Regions from separate parts of the Shewanella sp. GD04112 genome, predicted to be linked through region 1. Evidence: predicted binding sites of a transcription regulator. Region 1 holds the regulator's gene; the other holds the start of a gene.
The links. Region 1 encodes sigma-54, which starts transcription at its own class of promoters, with help from an activator protein. Its sites were predicted from a motif close to GTTGGCACGNNNNTNGNNT; they were not measured.
Positions count from the first base shown of each region.

Region 2: the regulator sigma-54 is predicted to act here: its motif matches at 6,197-6,215, upstream of N7386_RS14910 (BON domain-containing protein).

Region 1 covers NZ_JAOEAL010000001.1:779,390-789,943, reverse strand. Annotated here, with positions in the region: gene N7386_RS03480 (KpsF/GutQ family sugar-phosphate isomerase) at 266-1,243, shown strand; gene kdsC (3-deoxy-manno-octulosonate-8-phosphatase KdsC) at 1,243-1,794, shown strand; gene lptC (LPS export ABC transporter periplasmic protein LptC) at 1,791-2,351, shown strand; gene lptA (lipopolysaccharide transport periplasmic protein LptA) at 2,338-2,889, shown strand; gene lptB (LPS export ABC transporter ATP-binding protein) at 2,886-3,617, shown strand; gene N7386_RS03455 (RNA polymerase factor sigma-54) at 3,723-5,198, shown strand; gene hpf (ribosome hibernation promoting factor) at 5,227-5,514, shown strand; gene ptsN (PTS IIA-like nitrogen regulatory protein PtsN) at 5,517-5,960, shown strand; gene rapZ (RNase adapter RapZ) at 5,957-6,811, shown strand; gene N7386_RS03435 (HPr family phosphocarrier protein) at 6,798-7,073, shown strand; gene mgtE (magnesium transporter) at 7,272-8,636, shown strand; gene N7386_RS03425 (molybdate ABC transporter substrate-binding protein) at 8,705-9,532, opposite strand; gene N7386_RS03420 (OmpA family protein) at 9,770-10,462, opposite strand.
Region 2 covers NZ_JAOEAL010000001.1:3,359,462-3,370,015, forward strand. Annotated here, with positions in the region: gene pfaD (eicosapentaenoate synthase subunit PfaD) at 1-114, shown strand, start outside; gene N7386_RS14880 (DUF6572 domain-containing protein) at 790-1,104, shown strand; gene N7386_RS14885 (DUF1328 domain-containing protein) at 1,531-1,707, shown strand; gene N7386_RS14890 (hypothetical protein) at 1,730-1,924, shown strand; gene N7386_RS14895 (diacylglycerol kinase family protein) at 2,078-3,775, shown strand; gene N7386_RS14900 (sigma-54 dependent transcriptional regulator) at 3,850-5,259, opposite strand; gene N7386_RS14905 (hypothetical protein) at 5,514-5,978, shown strand; gene N7386_RS14910 (BON domain-containing protein) at 6,250-6,798, shown strand; gene N7386_RS14915 (DUF3224 domain-containing protein) at 6,932-7,348, opposite strand; gene N7386_RS14920 (hypothetical protein) at 7,473-8,282, opposite strand; gene N7386_RS14925 (hypothetical protein) at 8,546-8,788, shown strand; gene N7386_RS14930 (YgjV family protein) at 8,785-9,303, opposite strand; gene N7386_RS14935 (Crp/Fnr family transcriptional regulator) at 9,437-10,045, opposite strand; gene N7386_RS14940 (fumarylacetoacetate hydrolase family protein) at 10,050-10,554, opposite strand, start outside.

The DNA.
Region 1 (10,554 bases):
TTGAATGTCAAACTGGTTATCATGGCGGCCATAGCCATAAAAAGTGGCAGCGCTAAAACAACCAAGACGATGATTTTGCTCAAGGCATTCAATCGCTAAACAGGTTATCCTGCCCCATTGCCTTAAACCCTATAGGCAAGGGCAGGACAATAAAGTGCTACTCCGAGTAAGAAGCCGTTAATTTTATCATCTTTATCGCGTACCAAATTGTGCTATTCCAATCCCAGAACGGGGCGACAAAGACAATGCAAGAAGAGAGATAGACATGGTAGACCAATCACAATTGCGCCAGTGGGGCTGTAAAGTCATCGATATTGAAAAATCGGCCCTCGACAATCTTTATCAATATGTCGATTCCGTTGAATTTGCCCAAGCCTGCGAGTTAATTCTCAACTGCACTGGCAAAGTGATAGTGATGGGGATGGGGAAATCTGGCCACATTGGCAATAAAATCTCGGCCACCCTCGCCAGCACAGGCACCCCAGCGTTTTTTGTCCACCCCGGCGAAGCCAGCCATGGTGACCTAGGCGTGCTCTCGGACAATGATGTGATTCTTGCGATTTCAAACTCGGGCGAGTCGAGCGAAATCCTCGCGCTGATGCCAGTTATCCAACGTAAAGCCATCCCTGTGATTGCCATGACAGGCAAGCCAGAATCCACCATGGCGCGTCTCTCTAAAATTCATTTATGTATTGAAGTGCCAGAGGAAGCCTGCCCACTTGGGCTGGCACCAACCTCAAGCACCACAGCAACCTTAGTCATGGGCGATGCCATCGCCATTGCTTTGCTGCAAGCTAAAGGCTTTACCCGGGAAGATTTCGCCATGTCCCATCCGGGCGGCGCCTTAGGTCGTAAGCTGCTGCTTAAAGTCAGCAACGTGATGCACAGCGGCGATGATTTACCTTTGGTTAAACACGATATCTGCATTACCGATGCCCTGTATGAGATCTCCAAGAAAGGCCTTGGTATGACGGCGGTAATCGATGAACAGAACAAACTCGTGGGTATCTTTACCGACGGCGACCTTCGCCGGGTTATCGATGCCCAAGTCAACCTACGCACCACGCCTATCGCCGATGTGATGACGCGAAACTGTGTCACAATTACTGAAAACGTTTTAGCGGCGCAGGCGCTGCAAGTGATGGATTCCAAAAATATCAACGGCCTGATAGTGATAGATAAAGAACATCATCCTGTCGGTGCCCTCAATATGCTCGATATGGTTAAAGCGGGAGTGATTTAATGCCACAGCAAGGTTTTTACGGCCCCATCAGCGACGATGTTTGGCAAAGGGCGCAAAAAATTAAACTGCTGATCTGCGATGTGGACGGAGTGTTTTCCGATGGCCGCATTTATTTGAGCAACTCTGGGGAAGAGCTCAAAGCCTTCCACACCCGCGATGGTTATGGTGTGCGTTCATTACTGACCAGTGGTTTTAATCTGGCGGTGATCACTGGCCGTCAGTCTAAAATTGTTGAAAACCGCATGACGGCGCTGGGTGTGACCCATATTTATCAGGGCGTAGATAATAAATTCGTTCCCTATGAAGAGCTGTTGTCGCTCTACAATGTCACCCCAGAAGAAGTCGCCTATATCGGTGATGATATTGTCGACCTGCCGGTGATGAATGTGGTTGGCCTTGCCGTCTGTGTTGCCGATGGGCATCCCTATGTCCGCCAACACGCCCATTTTGTGACTCACTTAAATGGTGGACATGGCGCACTCAGGGAACTCACGGATCTGCTCTTATTGAGCCAAAACAAGTTCACTTCCGCCCATGGGATGAGCATATGAGTCGTGTGACCCTCGCCATTATCGCCTTTTTTGGTACTGCGCTGGTGCTATATTGGCAAGTGCAGCAAAAACGCGGTGGCGATACGGATGACAGCTTGAACGTCAGTGACAGACCCGATTACATTATCGAAGATCTGCGCAGCATTGAGTTTAATGAGCAAGGGCAAGTTAACAGTCGCGTCACGGCAAAGCACATGGAACACTATGAGCTGAAAAACCAAACCGACTTTACTGAGCCCGTCTATCTTGTCTATCCAGACCAAGGTAAAGCAAAATGGCAGATCCGAGCCGACCAAGGTCGACTCAATAAAGATACCGGCAAGGTTGTATTAGAAAATAATGTTATTATCGATGCCATCAGCCCTGGTGAACCCATACAGACATTGTCCACCAGTTTTTTAGAACTCGATCTCAACACTATGATAATGACCTCTGACCGCATCATTTACGTCACAGGGAAAGATTTTAATATTCAAGGGCAAGGCCTTTATGCCGACCTTAACGCGCAGGAAGTGCAATTGACCAGTCAGGTAGTAGGAACCTATGAAGCAAAATAACATATTACTTGCCGGCCTAATGCTAATCACCAGCATGAGCGCCTTCGCCAAGGTCGGTGACTTACAGCAAGAAGTGAAAATTAAAGCCGTTAGCCAAACTGCGGACATTAAAAACAACCAGATCATTTTCTTCGGTCCGGTTGAAGTCACCCAAGGCTCGATTAAAATCCATGCGGATCAACTACGTGCATTTTCTGCCGAAGGGGAAAACAGCAAGATTTTAGTGGCAACGGGGAATCCTGCGACTTACAGCCAAATTCTCGACGATGGACGCCCAGCTTCGGCGAGCGCCAAAGAAATTCGCTACGAAATGGCGACCCGCACCCTGACCTTAACAGGCTCAGCGACCCTAGACCAAGCGGGTAGCCAAGTGACGGGTAACCTTATCCGTTACGATATTATTCAGCAGAAACTAATCGCTGAGAGCACGGGTAGCGGCGATGATCGCGTGATTACCATTATTCAACCTGACAACTATCAGGAAGAGCTCAAGAATCAGCCAGCGGACAAACCTGTGAAAAAACAGGATTCTAAATGACCCAAATCACCTTAAAAGCACAGAATCTCGCTAAGAGTTATAAGAGTCGTCAGGTTGTGAAAGATGTCAGTCTGACGGTCAAAACGGGTCAAGTCGTCGGCCTACTCGGCCCAAACGGCGCAGGTAAAACCACCACCTTTTACATGGTCGTGGGCTTAGTCAAAAGTGATAAAGGCCATATCTTTATCGACGATGATGATTTAACTGCCGATCCTATGCACCTGCGCGCCCGCAAAGGCATTGGTTACCTGCCACAGGAAGCCAGTATCTTTCGCAAGCTGACCGTGCACGACAATATCATGGCGGTACTGCAAACCCGTAAAGAGCTCAATCGCGATCAACGCGAAGAAGAGCTGGAACATCTGCTCGAAGAGTTCCATATCACCCATATTCGCGATAGCCAAGGCATGTCGTTATCGGGCGGTGAACGTCGCCGCGTCGAAATTGCCCGCGCCTTAGCGGCCAATCCTAAGTTTATTCTGCTCGATGAACCCTTCGCCGGTGTCGACCCGATTTCGGTTATCGATATCAAGAAAATCATCGAACAACTCAAGAGCCGAGGCCTTGGGGTACTGATCACAGACCACAATGTGCGCGAAACCTTAGACGTCTGTGAACATGCTTACATTGTCAGTCACGGAAACCTGATTGCCGAAGGAACTCCCGCAGAGATCTTAGACAATCAGCAAGTTAGGGCTGTGTACTTAGGTGAACAATTCAGGCTATAGTTACTTAAACAGAGCCAATTAGCCTTGAATTTTGGCTTATCAGCACCATCAATATGATAACAAGCGGCCTAAATTCAAAATAATAACGTAGGGATCAGCGGTAACATGAAAGCGTCACTCCAGCTCAAACTGGGTCAACAGTTAACCATGACGCCACAACTTCAACAGGCCATTCGTCTGTTGCAATTGTCGTCATTGGAACTGCAGCAAGAGATCCAGCAAGCCTTAGACTCTAATCCTCTTCTCGAGCTGGAAGAGGAGCAATTCGACGCGCCTACCGAACGTAAGCAAGATATCGCCGATACCGACTTTAGCGAAACGACAGCTCAGCCACAGGAACAAGACAATTCCACCGTAGACATTGCCGAGTCGCTGACCAAAGAATCCCTGCCCGAAGAACTCCCCATGGACACCACTTGGGATGAAGTCTTTACCGCATCACCAAACTCAGGTGCTGGCGCCAGCCGTGAAGATGACATGCCCTTCCAAGGGGAAACCAGTGAAGGCCTGTACGAACATTTAGAATGGCAGAAAAACCTCACGCCCTTCTCTGAAACCGATTTAGCCATCGCCACCGCGATTATTGATGCCATCGACGATCAGGGTTATCTCACTCAAAGTACTGAAGATATCCTCGAGGCCATGGGCAATCCAGAGATAGAACTGGATGAAGTCGAAGCCGTACTCAAGCGCATTCAACACTTCGATCCCGTTGGTGTCGCCGCAAGGGATTTAAGCGAATGTCTGCTTATCCAACTCTCCCACTTTGCGCCGGATACTCCACACCTCGAAAACGCCCGCATGTTGATCAAAGATCATTTAGATCTGATCGCCGCCCGCGACTTTAGATTGTTAATGCGTAAGACCAAGCTTAAGGAAGATGATCTGCGCGATAGCATTGCCCTCATCCAAACCTTAAACCCTCGCCCCGGCTTACTCATCACCCCTGTTGATGAAGAATATGTCATCCCCGATGTGTCGGTATCGAAGAAAAATGGCCGCTGGGTGGTCGAGTTAAACCCGGACTGCATGCCAAAAATCAATGTTAATCAACAATATGCAGCCATGGCACGCAGCACTAAAAGCCAAGCCGATAGCCAATTTATCCGCGGGCATCTGCAAGAAGCCAAGTGGTTTATCAAAAGCCTTGAAAGCCGTAACGAAACACTGCTCAAGGTGGCAAACTGCATAGTGCAATATCAACAGGGCTTCTTCGAATACGGTGAAGAAGCCATGAAACCTATGGTCCTAAACGATATCGCCGAGGCGGTAGAGATGCATGAGTCCACCATTTCACGGGTGACCACACAAAAATACATGCATACCCCAAAGGGACTTTTTGAACTAAAATATTTCTTCTCAAGCCACGTCGGGACTGATGATGGCGGTGAGTGCTCATCCACGGCAATCAGAGCCTTCATTAAGAAACTGGTTGCAGCGGAAAACCAGAAAAAACCATTAAGCGACAGCAAGATGGCACAACTTCTGGCAGAACAGGGAATTAACGTTGCGCGCAGAACCATTGCGAAGTACCGAGAGGCGATGCTTATTCCCCCTTCCAATCAGCGTAAAAGTTTATAGCCTAAAGTGGAAATCGGAGGACGTTTATATGCAAATAAACCTGAGTGGACACCATATCGAGATTACTGAATCGTTACGGGCTTATGTTGAGGAAAAGTTTTCAAAACTTGAACGTCATTTCGAACAGATCAATAATGTGCACGTTGTGCTCAATGTTGAGAAAATGCAACAAATTGCCGAAGCGAGAATAAACCTCACCGGTGGTGAAGTCTTCGCGACTTCAGAGCATGCAGATATGTATGCTGCCATAGACGTCCTGATCGACAAGCTTGATCGTCAGGTTATTAAACACAAAGAGAAGTTAACAAAACACTAGCAATGGAACTTCGTACCATACTGCGGCCGGAATGCACGACCTGCGCCACTCCGGGCAGTAAGAAAAAGGTACTGGAACTTATCAGCGACTTAGCCGCTGCCCAGTACCCCACCCTCTCATCTCAAGAGATCTTCGAAAGCCTAGTGGCGCGCGAAAAGATGGGGAGCACAGGTATAGGTAACGGCATCGCCATTCCACATGGTCGATTAACCGATATAACACAACCCATAGCCATATTGGTGAAATGTGAGGAGCCGATAGCCTTTGATGCTATCGATAAACAACCTGTCGACATTTTATTTGCGCTGCTAGTGCCTGCTGACCAATGTCAACAGCACTTAAGCACTTTGTCCTGCATGGCTGAAAAGCTCAGCGACAAGCAAATATTGAAGCAATTGCGCAAGACGCATGATGAAACGGAACTCTATCAGGTAATCACTGGATGAAACTGGTCATAGTGTCAGGGCGCTCAGGCTCAGGCAAATCGGTCGCACTAAGAGTGCTGGAAGATCTCGGCTACTATTGTGTCGATAATCTTCCTTTGCCGCTGATTGGCAGCTTACTCGAACAGCTCAAGGGCAGTAACGATCTCGTCGCCATCAGCGTCGACGTGCGTAACCTGCCGGAGCAAGACAAGGTACTCGTCAAACAGCTTGCTAGCCTGCCAGAGGGCACTGAACTTACCAGCTTCTTCTTAAACTCCAGCGATAAAGTACTGCTAAAGCGCTACAGCGAGACTCGGCGCTTACATCCCTTATCTAAGAGCCGAGTATCACTGCAGGAAGCCATTAAGCTTGAAGGCAAGTTGCTCGAGCCCCTGTCACAGCAGATGGATCACTACATAGATACCTCGAATCTGAATATCTATGAACTCAGCGACCAAGTACGGCAAATCCTGCTTGGCAGTGTCGATAAGGAACTGGTGATCAACTTCGAGTCTTTCGGTTTTAAGCATGGTATGCCAACCGAAGCCGACTTTATGTTTGATGTGCGCTTTTTACCCAACCCCCACTGGGAACCCGAGTTGCGCCCCCTCACAGGTTTAGATGAACCTGTGGCAGAGTTTTTAAATCGCCAGCCACTGGTCAATAAGTTCATCTGGCAAATCGAGAATTTACTCGAGACTTGGTTACCCCACTTAGAGCGTAATAACCGCAGCTATCTGACCATCGCCATCGGCTGTACTGGTGGTCAACACAGATCGGTTTACGTGGCCGAACAACTGGCTAAACGCTTTAGCAACGGCAAACACAAAGTGAATGCCCGACACCGAGAGTTAAGTCATGCCAAAGCTTGAGCGCCAAGTCACCATCTGCAATAAGCTTGGTTTACATGCCCGCGCCGCCACTAAGCTCGTGGTGCTTGCGTCTGAGTTTGATGCCAGCATTACTCTGATCCAAGGTGAAAAACAGGCCTCTGCCGCCAGTGTTTTAGGGTTACTTATGCTAGAAACAGGCATGGGTAAAACCATTACCCTGATTGCCGAAGGCCCAGATGCCGAGCCTGCGCTCAATGCCATTTGCGCGCTTATCGACGCTAAGTTCGACGAAGCCTGCTAATAGCCCCGACATCTCACCTCGATGCTCCCTGCCGTTATTCAGTACCCTGTTTGGTTTTGATTTCAGCACCTTATACCAGTAAAACACATTTGTGACTCGACGCCCTCCCGTGCGCTCAATTACAATATACTGCTGCGCTTTGGCTTAGTCCTCAACAGCCAAACGCCACCCATCCACCGTCACCACCTTGGAGGAAACATGCCTGTAGAAGCCTCAGACAGCTTACAAGTCGAACAACGTCTCGACCAACTGAGCCATGCCCTCAATAGCGGTATGTTTGTGCATGTCAGGCAAATGCTGCAAAACATGGCGGCGTCGGATATCGCATTGATTTTAGAGTCCTCGCCCCCTAAGGCGCGGCAAGTGTTGTGGCAACTTATCGATCAAGATCAGCTTGGGGATATTCTCGATGAACTCAGTGAAGAGTTAAAAGATCCGCTGATCCGCGCCATGAGTCCAGAGCGGGTCGCCAAGGCCACCGCCAGTATGGATACGGACGATCTCGCTTATATCCTGCGAAGCTTGCCGGATACCGTCTATAAGCAAGTATTGCAGTCAATGAGTCTGCAAAACCGCCAACGGGTGGAGCAGGCACTCTCATACCCCGACGAAACCGCGGGCAGCCTAATGAACACAGATACTGTGACCTTAAGGCCCGATGTGAATATCGATGTGGTACTGCGTTATTTGCGCCAACGGGGCAATCTGCCCGATACCACAGACACCTTATACGTGGTGGATAAGCACGATCGCGTACTTGGCGGGGTCAAACTTGCGGATCTGCTCACCTGCGATCCCAATACTCATATCAGCAGTATTATCGATACCGATATCGAGAGCATTCCCGTGGGCATGTCCGACAGTGAAGTCGCGCAGCTGTTCGAGCGCCATGACTGGGTATCCGCCCCCGTGGTCGATAGTGAGGGCAAGTTACTCGGGCGTATCACCATCGATGACGTGGTGGATGTTATCCGTGAAGACGCCGAGCACTCCATGATGGGGATGGCGGGGATGGACGACGATGAAGATACCTTCGCCCCTGTAGTGAAGAGCACTTTCCGCCGCTCACTCTGGCTGACAATTAACCTGTTTGCCGCCCTGTTAGCAGCCTCTGTCAGCAATATGTTTGAAGGCACAATCGAACAATTCGCCACGATTGCGATTTTAATGACAATTGTCCCTAGCATGGGCGGGGTCGCGGGTAATCAAACCTTAGCTCTGGTGATCCGTGGGATTGCTTTGGGTCATATTGGCCAGAGTAACGCCCGCTGGCTGATTGGCAAAGAACTCGCCATTGGCTTTTTGAACGGCCTCATGTGGTCGATTTTGGTGTTTATCGCGGTATTAGTTTGGAAAGATGATATGGCGCTTGCCAGCCTGATTGGCGGCGCAATGCTCATCAATATGACGGTCGCAGGACTGGCTGGCGCCAGTATTCCGCTGATCTTAAAGCGCTTAAAAGTGGATCCTGCGTTAGCGGGCGGCATGGTGCTCACCACAGTCACCGATGTGATTGGTCTGTTTGCCTTCCTAGGATTAGCGACCCTGTATTTAATGCACTAGTACTCAACCTGCTAAAACGAACAACAAAAATGGCGCCATAGGGCGCCATTTTAATGAGTCGATTAGCACTATTTTTTGGGCGGCTGAAAACCATAACCCGATAGAATAGCCTGTCCCTCAGGAGACAAAATAAACTCGGCTAAAGGTGCGGCCGCACTATTGGCATCCTTTAACACCAATAGGCCATAGTCGGCACCGACCGCTAGCTCAGGCGGTAAATCGACAATCTTGAGGCTCGGCACTTCTTTTTGTGCCAGCACCGCATTGGTGCAATAGGTTAAGAACACGTCCGCCTGCTTATTTTCCATCACCCAAGCATAGGGATTACGATCTTTGGGCGGTTTAGCACTTTCAGGCCCACCCGTTAGCTGCAAGGCTTTGGTTTCTAATGTGGTTTTTGCATTGGCTTTTAAGCCTTCGGCTTTCGCAAACACTACCCAAGCATAATCCCCCGCGGGATCGGCTTTTGGCGTCGACGTCCCGAGCTTAGTTTGCGGCGCGAGCAGGGTATCTAATAAGTTCGCATTGGTGAGTGGTACATCCGCCTGGGCAATGGCGCAGAGCTGGTTACGGGCAAACATTTGCACCTCTTGACCCACTCCCGCATCGACTAAGGCCTGTGGGTGTTTCATATTCGCCGAGGCGAAGATATCGACTCGCTCACCCTCTTGGATCCGCTTGAGTAATAAGCCCGAAGGCGCATATTGCGCCGCGACTTTGGCGTCGGATTTCGCTTGATAAGCGGCAATAATATCGTTCATCGCCGCCTTTAAACTGCCAGCGGCCCTGAGTTCAATTGGTGCAGTCGCCTCAGTGCTCATCGGTGCGCCTTGTGCCATTCCCGCCATCAATGTCGCCCCTAAACTGATTGCGAACACTAAACCTTGTTTTGCCATGCTGTACTCTCCATTCACACAGAAATGTCCTAGTGCATACATGACGGCAAAACCTTTAGCGGATCAAGTATTACCGCTGCCGGATAAATGCAAATCGGGACGATTGTGGCCAAGATCACTTAAGTCTTTTAGGTGACTGGACAAATTGTCCACTATGGCAAATTGTTGCCTAATACAAAGAGTCAGCGAGTGCTGATAGTAAAAAGTCGCCCGTAGGCGACTCTTATTTTATGGAAATTATTGCCCCGTTGGGGTTAACACAATTTCCACTCGACGGTTTTGGGCGCGACCTGCGGCATTCGCATTCGATGCGATAGGACTCGCCTTACCCATGCCCTTAGATTTAACCCGAGCAGAAGCGACGCCCTTGCTCATCAGGTAGTTGCCCACTTCGCTGGCACGCACTTGTGATAAACGTAGGTTGTAAGCATCTGAACCGCTGCTGTCGGTGTAACCTAATACGTTCAGTTGAGTCTTGCTGTATTCCTTGGCCACCAGCGCGACTGAGTTCAATACGCGCTTAGCGCCATCGCTCAGCTCAGTTTGGTCGACACCAAAAGTCACTTCGTTTGGCATGTTGAGAATAATATTGTCACCGTCGCGGGTTACACTCACACCTGTCGACGCCAACTGTTGGCGCAGTTTGGTTTCTTGCACATCCATGTAATAACCAATACCACCACCGACGGCGGCGCCAGAGGCTGCACCAATTAAAGCACCTTTACCGCGGTCACTCTTACTTGATGACGCAACCCCAACGGCTGCACCGGCAACCGCACCAATTAAAGCGCCAGTCGTCGCTTTCGCCGTTTGTTGTTCGTTGGTATAGGGATTGACAGTCGAGCAACCCGAGGCAATCAGGGCACTGGTAACCACGACAATCGCCAGCTTTGACGCTGGCAGAGATTTAATCAGAGAAGGCTTCATCATTTATGACCTCATAACATGATTGATGATGGTTTTTACCCGCCAAAAGGCAAAGGACGTGGCAAGTCGCCAAAAGACACCATAAAAACCGCAGT
Region 2 (10,554 bases), 2.6 Mb from region 1:
GCTAAACATTTGATGCAAGGCGCGGCCTACCAAGCACGGATTAACCTGTTGTTATCCCAAGGGGTAAGTATTCCAGTCAGCCTGCAACGCTGGAAACCACTGCAACGCTGCTAATTCGCTTTGCTAAACCTTATTAAGCGGGTTAAGTGAAAACTTAACCCGCTTTTTTGACTTCGTTTTAGTACAAAGGATATTTAGTATTTACTTGTCGCTTGCAACTTATTAAATAATCTCGAATATTGTTTGAAGTTCAGTATCCGCTCGGCATGGTTGATTTCTATCAAATCAATCTAAAAAACCATCTGAGTTCCGTTTCCGCTCTGCATTGTCACTTCAGTGGCACGCCGTAAACCCATCCTTGGGGGCTCAACGGAAAAATCCCTTTTTCCGATGGTCACTCTTGTCACAGAACGTAGCGCGACAATGCTCGCCTGCAACACTTATCTGCAATCAATCCAATACATGAGGCAAGATTTAAAATTGGGTGGGAGACGTTGATAAATGCAATCGTCCCAAAACTTTATATAAATCATGGTTTGTTAATAAGGATTTTTATCATTCAAAAGTATCGTTTTGCACATTATTTCAAATAATCCTTATTATCGAGCCTTAATATTCAATACATTACAAACAATTCGTTATACAAAACCCAAAAGAACTGTACTGATGCACTGGCTCTGATAGAAATGAATCACAACCAAAAATAAACAATAAAATTAAAGACTTAAGTTTTGCCACTTCAAGTTATTGAAGGTGAGATTTGCCGCAATCCATTAGAGTTGAATATCTATGAGCATAGAAGATCAAGATTCAATTGACGCCATTGGAATAGATAATGAAGGTGTCGTCGTGCTAACCATCTCAGATCATTTGGAATGGGATGATAAGCATCTCTTGCTCCTTCAGGAAAAGATTAATATCTACTTGGCTTTTCTCGAGTCTGGCGAGGTATTTGAAAGCTATCCAGATTCACGTGGGAGAGAGTTTAAAATTAATATTATGTGCAAATATGAGCCAACAGCATTAGCAACGCGGTTCCTATCACAATGCACAGACATCATTAATCAAGTAGGTATTCAGTTTGGTTATCAGGTTTTCACTTAGCCAAATAGTATCACTTAACTGTAGTCGTATTCTCAATTTTGCAATCGATACCTTAATCTAAGCCGATACTCAAAAGCTATCGGCTTTTTTATGCTGCTTCCCTCTATTTCCTCACTGCAACTCTTACCGAATCACAGGTAAAAATTGCCTATTACGCTTATATCAACCAATACTCCCGTCAGTACAGCATTTAAAAATAATCTTAATATTCAATAAATTAAATTAAAACCTCAAAATTGGCATTAAGCTCGCAATATCCCCATTGTGAGTTTATTGCGGGATTGAGTGATAACGGGATGTAAGACGCAACTTGGCACATTCAACTTACTCAACTAGCTCTCAACAACGAACTCCACTAGCTCGCTCGATGTAAACATGCAGAGTGAAAGAAGACAGAAAAACCGAAATAAGACAAAGGAGGTGGCTATGTTAGGTTGGACCTTAATGTTTCTGGTTGTGGCCATTATCGCCGGACTGTTTGGATTTACGGGGATCGCTGGCGCCGCAGCGGGGATCGCAAAGATTATTTTCTTCTTATTTATTGTATTACTTGTGATTTCCCTGCTGGTCAATGCCCTTAAGGGCAAGGTACCACGCGCTTAAATTGGATAAAAGGAGAATCGATATGAAACCTATGACCATGATTACCACTGCATTTTTAGCCTTATTATTAACCTTTGGACTGTCAGCCTGTAGCGACAATCACGCCGAGGACGCAGGCGAAAAAATCGATGAAGCCATCACAGATACCGGCAATGCGATTGAAGATGCCTGTGAAGAACTGAAAGAAGGCGTTAAAGCGAAAGATACCCGCTGCTAGGACGGATGACGGAGAGTAGTGAGCCCCGCAAACGAGCCTATCAGGGAACCACAGTTCAATTGAGTACCACCGAGCCACTTTATCGCGACAGCTATTGGTCACGATAAAGTGGGTTTCCCTGAGGCTCGCCGCTTATCAATGGAGGAGATGCCAATGCTGAGTAGGATCCACATTAAGTATTTCTACCTGTTCGGAGCACTGTTATTTGGCTATTTTGCCGTAACGGGCCACTCCCCTATCCTCACCTTTATTTGGGCATGGAGCAGCCTATCCCTCGCCCTTGTCGGCTCGGCCTATTGGTTTAATCTCGCCAGTATTTTTAGAAAACGTCAGGATGGATCCATCCCTTGGTATATCCGTTGGGGCTTTATTCCATTTTTATTAGGATGCCGACTCTATAATCTCTGGGCTCGGCGCCGCGATAGCGTGCCTTCAATGCAAGCCATTGATAAATATCTATACTTGGGTAGCCGCTTAAGCGCTGCCGATTTACCTAAACTGAATCGTTATGGCATTACCGCTATTTTAGATGTCACCGCCGAATTCGACGGCCTCGATGTGTCCCTGTATGAGGATCATATCGACTATCTGAATATCCCTATTCTTGACCACAGCGTGCCAACTAGCGCCCAATTAAATCAGGCGATTAACTGGTTACACCGTCAAGTACGCGCCCAAAAGCGGGTATTAATCCACTGTGCGCTCGGCCGCGGGCGCTCCGTAATGGTGCTGGCCGCTTATCTTATGTGCCGCCGCCCCGAGCTCAGCTTCGCCGAGGTGCTGCAACAGATTAAAAGCATTCGTAAAACCGCAGGGTTAAATCGCTGGCAACTCAAAGCGCTGGAGCAGATGTACACTCAAGGGGAAATCAAACTGCATAAGCGAGCCTGGATTATCGCCAATCCCGTCTCTGGCGCGGGTAAATGGCAGAGCCATGGCGAACAAATTTGCACTGAGCTGAAACGCTATTTTGAGGTGCAGTTAGCGCTCACCACGCCAGAGATTAGCGCCCAAACCCAAGCGAAAAAAGCCCGGCTTCAGGGCGCCGATATCATCATCGCTTGCGGGGGCGATGGCACAGTCACAGAGGTCGCGGCGGAGATTATCGACACCGATATCACCTTAGGCATTATCCCGCTAGGCACCACTAATGCCCTGTCACACGCCCTCTTTGGTTTAAGCAGTAAGCTCAATGCCGTCTCCCAAGCCCTTGATAATATTATCCAAGGCCAGACACAGACCATAGACACAGCGCGTTGCAATGCGCGACTGGTGTTACTGCTGGTCGGCATTGGGTTTGAGCAGCAAATGATTGAGTCGGCGAGCCGCGAGCGTAAAAATGCCCTCGGCCAACTCGCCTACCTCGATGGTTTGTGGCGCGCGGTGAACACCGACACCAACCTCGAGTTGCAGCTGACTTTAGATGACCAAACCCCAATGACAGTGCAAACCCACAGCCTAGTGGTTGCCAATGCCGCACCTTTTACCAGCTTACTCGCCCAAGGTAAGGGCGAACCCAATATGACCGACGGCTTGTTGGATATCACTTGGTTAGATTCAAATAATGAGCCGAATGAACAGCTTATCAGTCTGGCTGAACTGGCTTTTACCGGCTGGATTAAAGAGGCCGCCAATAGCGACTCTGCGCCCTCGGCCAACACGGGTAAAGTGAAACATGCCCACGCGAAAAAGGTGAAGATCAGCAGTCAGCCCCCATGCAAGTATGTGATTGATGGCGAGATTTGTGAGCCGGAGCAACTCAATATCGATATCCTGCCCGCCTCTTTGAAGGTGTTTGTGCCCTATCAAGCGCAAAATGCTGAACCGCAGTTAGAGCCCCAAATAAGCTAACACATTCAGAATCAACTCTGAATCAAAAGCTGAATCAATGCATTAGCTTATTTTCAGGCATTTTATGTAGGTCACTACTTGGCGACGCTATTGCTAACGGAATCTTCGCTAACGGCATCAACAACAGTTTGAGCATCTGACTCCTGCTCATATTTACTGAGCTTGTTATAGAGGGTTTTAACGCTGATCCCAAGCTGCTCGGCGGTGTCGGTCTTATTGCCCAGACTCGTTTCAAGCGCTTGGTAAATGGCGATTTTTTCCAGCTCCTCAAGGCGCATACCTTGGGGGATCACGACATTTTCCTCTGCAGTCGCCTCTTTATCCAAACTGGGCGTAAGCTGTAAATGCTCAGGGGTAATCTCATGGTCCGCCAGAATATAAGCGCGCTCGATAGCATGCTTTAACTCGCGCACATTCCCCGGCCAAGCGTGGGCCGCAATCGCCTCTAAACTTGAGGGCGAGAACACTTTACTCTGTTTTTCTGCCGCATTGCGATAGGCCAGAAAATGCTTCGCAAGTCCGACAATATCTTCCCCACGCTCCCGCAATGGCGGCACTTGAATGGGGAAATGCGCTAAGCGAAAGTACAAATCTTCCCGCAGTTGTCCTTGCTCAATCGCCACTAAAGGATCGCGGTTTGTCGCCGCCACAATACGCACATTTGCCTTGAGCACCTTAGGGCTGCCGACGGGACGATATTCATTATTTTCGAGCACTCTTAACAGCTTAACTTGATGCTCTAGGGGCATTTCGGTGACTTCATCGAGAAATAAGGTGCCGCCTTCGGCCTGCTCAAATACCCCTTGATGATCGCGATTCGCGCCAGTGAAAGAGCCTTTTACATGGCCGAAGAGTTCACTATCGACCAATTCTGGGCTCAAGGCGCCGCAGTTAATCGCAATATAGGGCTTATTCACCCGCGGACTGGCTAAGTGAATGGTATTAGCGACCAGTTCTTTACCCGCGCCACTCTCACCGATAATCAACACATTACTCTCGGCGGCCGACACGCGGCGGATAGTGCGATACAAGCGGTGCATAGGTAATGAGGAGCCCACCAGCAGACCATATTGGTCCAATTCGCTGGCAAACGGACGAATGCGTGTCGAGGTATTGGCAACCAGATGCAGGGCAAAATCCGCTAAGGTTTCGCACAGCAACGACATATCGATGGGCTTACGGAAATGGTAGCCTGCGTATTTGGACAAGAGTTTATCGAGGTGAGGATTCGGCAGGCCGTCGGAGAGGAAAATAAACTCCACATCCGCAATGGCGCTCGACTCGAGTAAGGCTAAGTAATCTTCACGGCTTAGACGGGGCAGCTCAATGATCGCCACATCGATACGATTGGCCTCCAGCTGACTAATCCAAGATAAATCATCGGTACTGCGTAGCTTGTTGTAGGTCTGCGCGCCCTCGAGCTGCACTAATGCCTGCTCGGTCTCGAAGTCCTGTAGATGATAGAAAAGCGTTGGTCGGATCATCTTGTGCCACTCCCTGTGAATGAAGCACCACTGTATGCCAGCCGTGAAATTTTAACAATCTCAACGGTAAGAGTTGCCGATAATAAGCAGCCCACTAGCGACAATGGATAAATATGATCAGTTAAATCAAGTCATTAACTTATCATTAAAAAGTGAACGAAATATGCATAGCAGCTGAATGAAGCTGATATTTCCATAAAAAACTTGGGCAATCCGTGTCGGCGGAGCTGCCCAAACTACCACAGGAGGTCGTTATGACGTCTAATGTTGCGCAACATCAGACCGAGCTGAGCGCCGATATTAAGCTGGTTAATGAGTTAATCGAGCTAACGCAAACCGGCGTGGATTTTTATACTCGGGCCAATACCACTGTCGATGACTACAGCCTAAAACGCATTTTTATCGCCCAAATCAAGACGTATCAAGGGATGCTGGCGCGATTTAAGCAATTGCTCGCCCAATCATTACAACAAATGAGCCCGAACTCGGTGCCGCCGTCGCAGACTCGGCCCTATGCCGATGTCGATGCTTTACTTATCAAACAACAACTTGCCGATGCCCTCGTCGTGCTCTGTGAGCTTGAGCGTCAGCGCCTTAACCATCTCAAACAGTTAATTAAAAAGGCCAACCACCCGAGGTTAATCAGCCAATTGGCCGAAGATATTGCCTGGCTACAAATCCATTTGGATACCTTACACCTGCGTAGCCAAGCCCTGTAAGGCAGCCATGCCAGCCAATAACGCGGCCAACTGAGCCGCGTTTTTGTTGCCTGCGATCTATTTGAGCTTAACGCCTATCCCACTTAAGCCCAATCGCTGAATCACCCTCGGTAATATTTACATTTTGTCGGTAAAAAGCGCCGATTTGGCGATTAAGCCAAACACCTAAAATAAGTGCAAACAACACTTAACCCATTTAAAATCAGTAAGATAAAAATATTGGCACGATTCACGCTTTAGTTCCTTCGAGATAACAACGGAGGATATCATTATGAAAAACACGACAACTTTAGCTTTAACCACCTTACTTGTCGGTTCTATCAGTTTAAATGTGGCCGCCGCACAGGATTGGAAAGACGATGCCAAAGATGCTTGGATCGATGGCAAGGCCGAAACGACTTTGTTGCTCAATACTAACCTCAACTCCTTTGACATTATGACCGACGTGAAAAACGGCCATGTCACCTTAACCGGTCAAGTGGAGAGCAGTGTCGATAAGGCGCTCGCCGCTGAGCTCATCAAAAGCTTAGATGGGGTAAAAGGGGTCGATAACAAATTAACCGTGATGAATGAAGACGAAGGCACCAGTGAGGTGGTGAAGACCCTAACCGACTCTAAGGTTGCAACAGTCGTGAAAACCCGTCTGTTGTTCTCGACCGACGTATCGGGCACCCAAATTAATGTCGACGTTGCCGATGGCGTAGTGACCTTGCAGGGTGAAGTGGCTAGCGATGCAGAGCGTCAATTAGCCCTGACCATTGCCAAAAATACCGATGATGTGAAAAAGGTCGTCGATAAAATCAAAGTCAAAACCTCATAATGGTCCTGACATGCAGCCCTTGCTAATTCAGCGCTTGCCAATTCAACGCTTGATATTAGTCACTCGGGCAAAAACCACAAAACCAGCTTCGGCTGGTTTTGTTTTATCGGCGCGATGTCATGTTAATCATGCCTTAGGCTTCGGCTTCCTGTTCGATGCAGAAGCTAAACTCATAAAAATGTTGTCCATTTTCGATGCTTATCGCCATAGTGCCATATAGCCCCACGAGCTCACCCGCGCCTGAATGGGGGACAACCTCAAGGTGTAATCGGTTTTGACCATCGGTCATAATGCCAAAATGTTGCAGCACAAAACTGCCCTGTCTGCCGCACAGTTTTCCCACGACTTGCTCAATCGCCACGTAACCCGCAGAGCCTTTTACCGCTGTCATAGCACTGAGCATTTCGCCTTGGCTGCGAGCTTCTAGCTCACCATAAAAGGTTTTATCTAAGGTCATTCTGCCCAAGTTCACGCCGCCCACACCTGTGGCATAGGCATTCTCGGGATTGAGCTTAACATCAAATTTGCCCGTGACTTTGGTCATTTCCATGACACGCTCCTTGTTTTAATTTTATGTTTTATGCCAAAACCTTAGCTTTCCCAGCCGCTAAGTGAAATAAATACCTCAGCCGTAGCTGAGGTAAAATTAACTTAGCATAAGCCCAGATATAAACCTAATTCAGTGCTTTGATTTCCGACTCACTCACACCGACTTCAAGGGTTTTAGCCACATTCGGCTCCTCTGCCATAGGTTGACCAGCCGCCCTATCGCGATAGGTGATAGCAACTTTAAATGGGGCTTCAAAGGGATACACGGGTTCAATACTATCGACTTCGATGCGATCGCCAATAAACACACTACCTAAGTGCTGTAATCGATTTTGGCCATAATCTAAGCTGAATAAACCGAGGTACACAAATACCCCCGAACCTTGATTTTTGACAATAAAAGGCGCCACAAAGGGCATGGTTTGCTGCTTAGGATCATCCTGCAATGGCACATCGCTTTGGGTATCGGGTTCTAATGCTGGATCAAAATTAAGCGGTGTGATCCGCATATAATCTAGCAATACCCTGCCCTTTTCATCACCTTGTTGATAATCCCCCAGCGCAAATTCCGTTTGCTTGATTTTAATAAAGTGCGTCAACACCACGGGCAGTTGGCTATCGGGCAGCTTAACTTCAAAGGGATTGGCCGTATTTAAGCTAAAGAGTTTCAGCATCACCTCGGAGGCGTTCGCCACCGGTTTGACCTCACTTGGCACCACTGATTCGATGGCATCTTCATTGGAAGATAATGCCGTCTCTTTGGCTTTTGCCTTAGCATCGGCCTGCGCCATGGCCTCATCGTATTGCAGCACTTGGCCATCTTCCATGACCATGTAGATATCATCATTGGTCATATCAAAACGATAAATGCCCGCGGCAAGAATACTGAGCACAAGGACAGTCGCCGCTATCGTTAATTTAACAAACATACTCATTTTTTCCCCCAATATCCTAGTCGCGGCATGTTTCACTCTTATGATAAAAACCGCCTTGCTGATAGCATCAAAAAATTGCTCTTCCTACAAGGTCAAAGCCGCTTATTTTTGCTTTTAGTCAGCACAAGTTCAGCAAGTTAACCCATGCTGACATATATATGATTTAGACTTTTCATTCCCGTTCCCAATCGGGCTATAATTCTGTCCGTAAAATGCATCAATCCCATAAAAATATTGCCGAGCTTTTAAGGATTTTATCGCCAATGACCAATGCATCGACCAGCCCTTTTGCTGTGTTAAACCAAACCACTGCAAACTCGTTTAATGAACAGAAAAACTTGATAAAACGGGTATTTAAAGGTAAGCCTGTGCAATGTCCAAGCTGTAATCAAACCCTCAAAGTCATCTTGCCGGAGACAGCTAAAGCCGAGCAGGCAGCAGGTATTTTCTGCCCCAAAGGCTGTACCGATATCGAGCTAGACATGGAGGCCGTAGCAGGTATCTAAGCCTTCCTTTTGGACGAGTGCAATTGTCCACGAAAATAATGGCGGTAATACCCCACGAGATTACTGCCAATAAACAGCAGTTCCATCAATACCGCCACAGGCGAGCCAATTAAGATATTGTGGCACAACCAAAAACTGGTGCCGACTATCATCAATAAGCGCAGATTTTTATCCGCCTGACAAAAGGCTGCGCGGGTTTGAAACAGCGTTCCAATACAACTTATCACGCTCACAAGCCCGCTGTAGGTCAAGCCGCTCATCAGCACCGCAGCCCCACTAAAACCCCACATGGCCTTTTTAGACGTCGTAAAAATACTGGTGAGGTAACGCACACTGGCAATCCCCATTAGCCCTGCGGCAGTCCATTGTGCCAATAAGCAAAAATGGATGGAGATTAAGATTCCCGAGACGAATAAGCAGGCGACGATGCGCTCACGCGACTTAAATTGAAACGAGATCAAATCGAAAACGATGGCAATCGCCACCAATAGTTGCGACAGGGTAAAAGCACTCAAGATAGGCTCCTTTAGGGTTCGATATCGGCCTATGAAATAAGCCAATACATTCCGCTATGACTCAGACTGATAGCCGAGGAGCATGCAGGGGATGACCAAAAAGCGCATTAACTTAAGTTAATTGGATGGCTGTTTATACTGAATCTTGCAAACGTCTACGGATCCGCGACAGGCTAATCGCAGTAATGCCAATATAATTAGCCAGTTGGGCATGGGTTAAACGTTCAACCCAGAGGGGAAAATGCTCGAGTAAATGTAAGTAACGTTGCTCTGGTGTGTTAAGCAGCAAAAAGGCTTCTTTTTGTTCTTTATACAATAATTGCTGTTTGAGTAGTGCAAGTTGTACTCGCTGCATCGATGGCTCGTTTAACACGGCAAGTGGCATTTGTACTAACCGACAAGCACTGACGGTTTCTAGCTGATAGGGCGCAATATCCTGCTTTAACCAACTGCGATATAAGAAACAAAGCTCACCTTCGAAGTAAAACTCCTTGCAGCGCTCACTGCCCTCTTGGGTATAGTGACAAGCGCGCACTATGCCATCCACCACAAAATAGGCAAAGGGTTGACGCTCGCCTTGGGGTAACAAGCACTCGCCAGGTTGATATGAAAGCGCCCTTGCTTGTGTAAGTAGCGACGCTAAATGCTCAGGCTCTGCCCCTAAAGCGAGCAAATATTGCCAAAGGGGGTTGATTGCCCACTCACTAGTCGCCTGATGAGCCGATGCAGAGGGCGCCGTCATTGCATTACTGGCTTTGCCATTCACATTCGACCAAGGGCGCTTGGTTTGGCGCATCCTTTAGGCCTAAGGCCACCTTAAATACCCGATTCGGTGGAATGATGCCGACGCCTTTCGGGGTGCCTGTCATCACAATGTCGCCGTCTTCCAAGGTAGTAAAGCGTTGTAATTCTTCTAGAATCGTCTGCGGGTTATAGATCATTAACTCAATATGGCCCGCTTGGGTTAACGCCCCGTCGATCGTCAAGCTAAATTCAAATGCCGCGCTGGCATCATCGATAGCAACAAAGGGACTAAAGAGCGCCGCGCCATCGAAGGCTTTGGCCTTTTCCCAGGGTAATCCCTTGGCTTTCAGTTTGCTTTGCAGCTCTCGCTTAGTGAGATCCAGCCCGACCCCAACATGGCTAAAACGCCCCTGCTGATAGATAAAACACAGCTCAGTTTCATAGTGCAGCGCTTCGCCTAAATGCTCAGCATGCAGCACAGTGCTAATCGCCGAGTTGGGCTTGAAA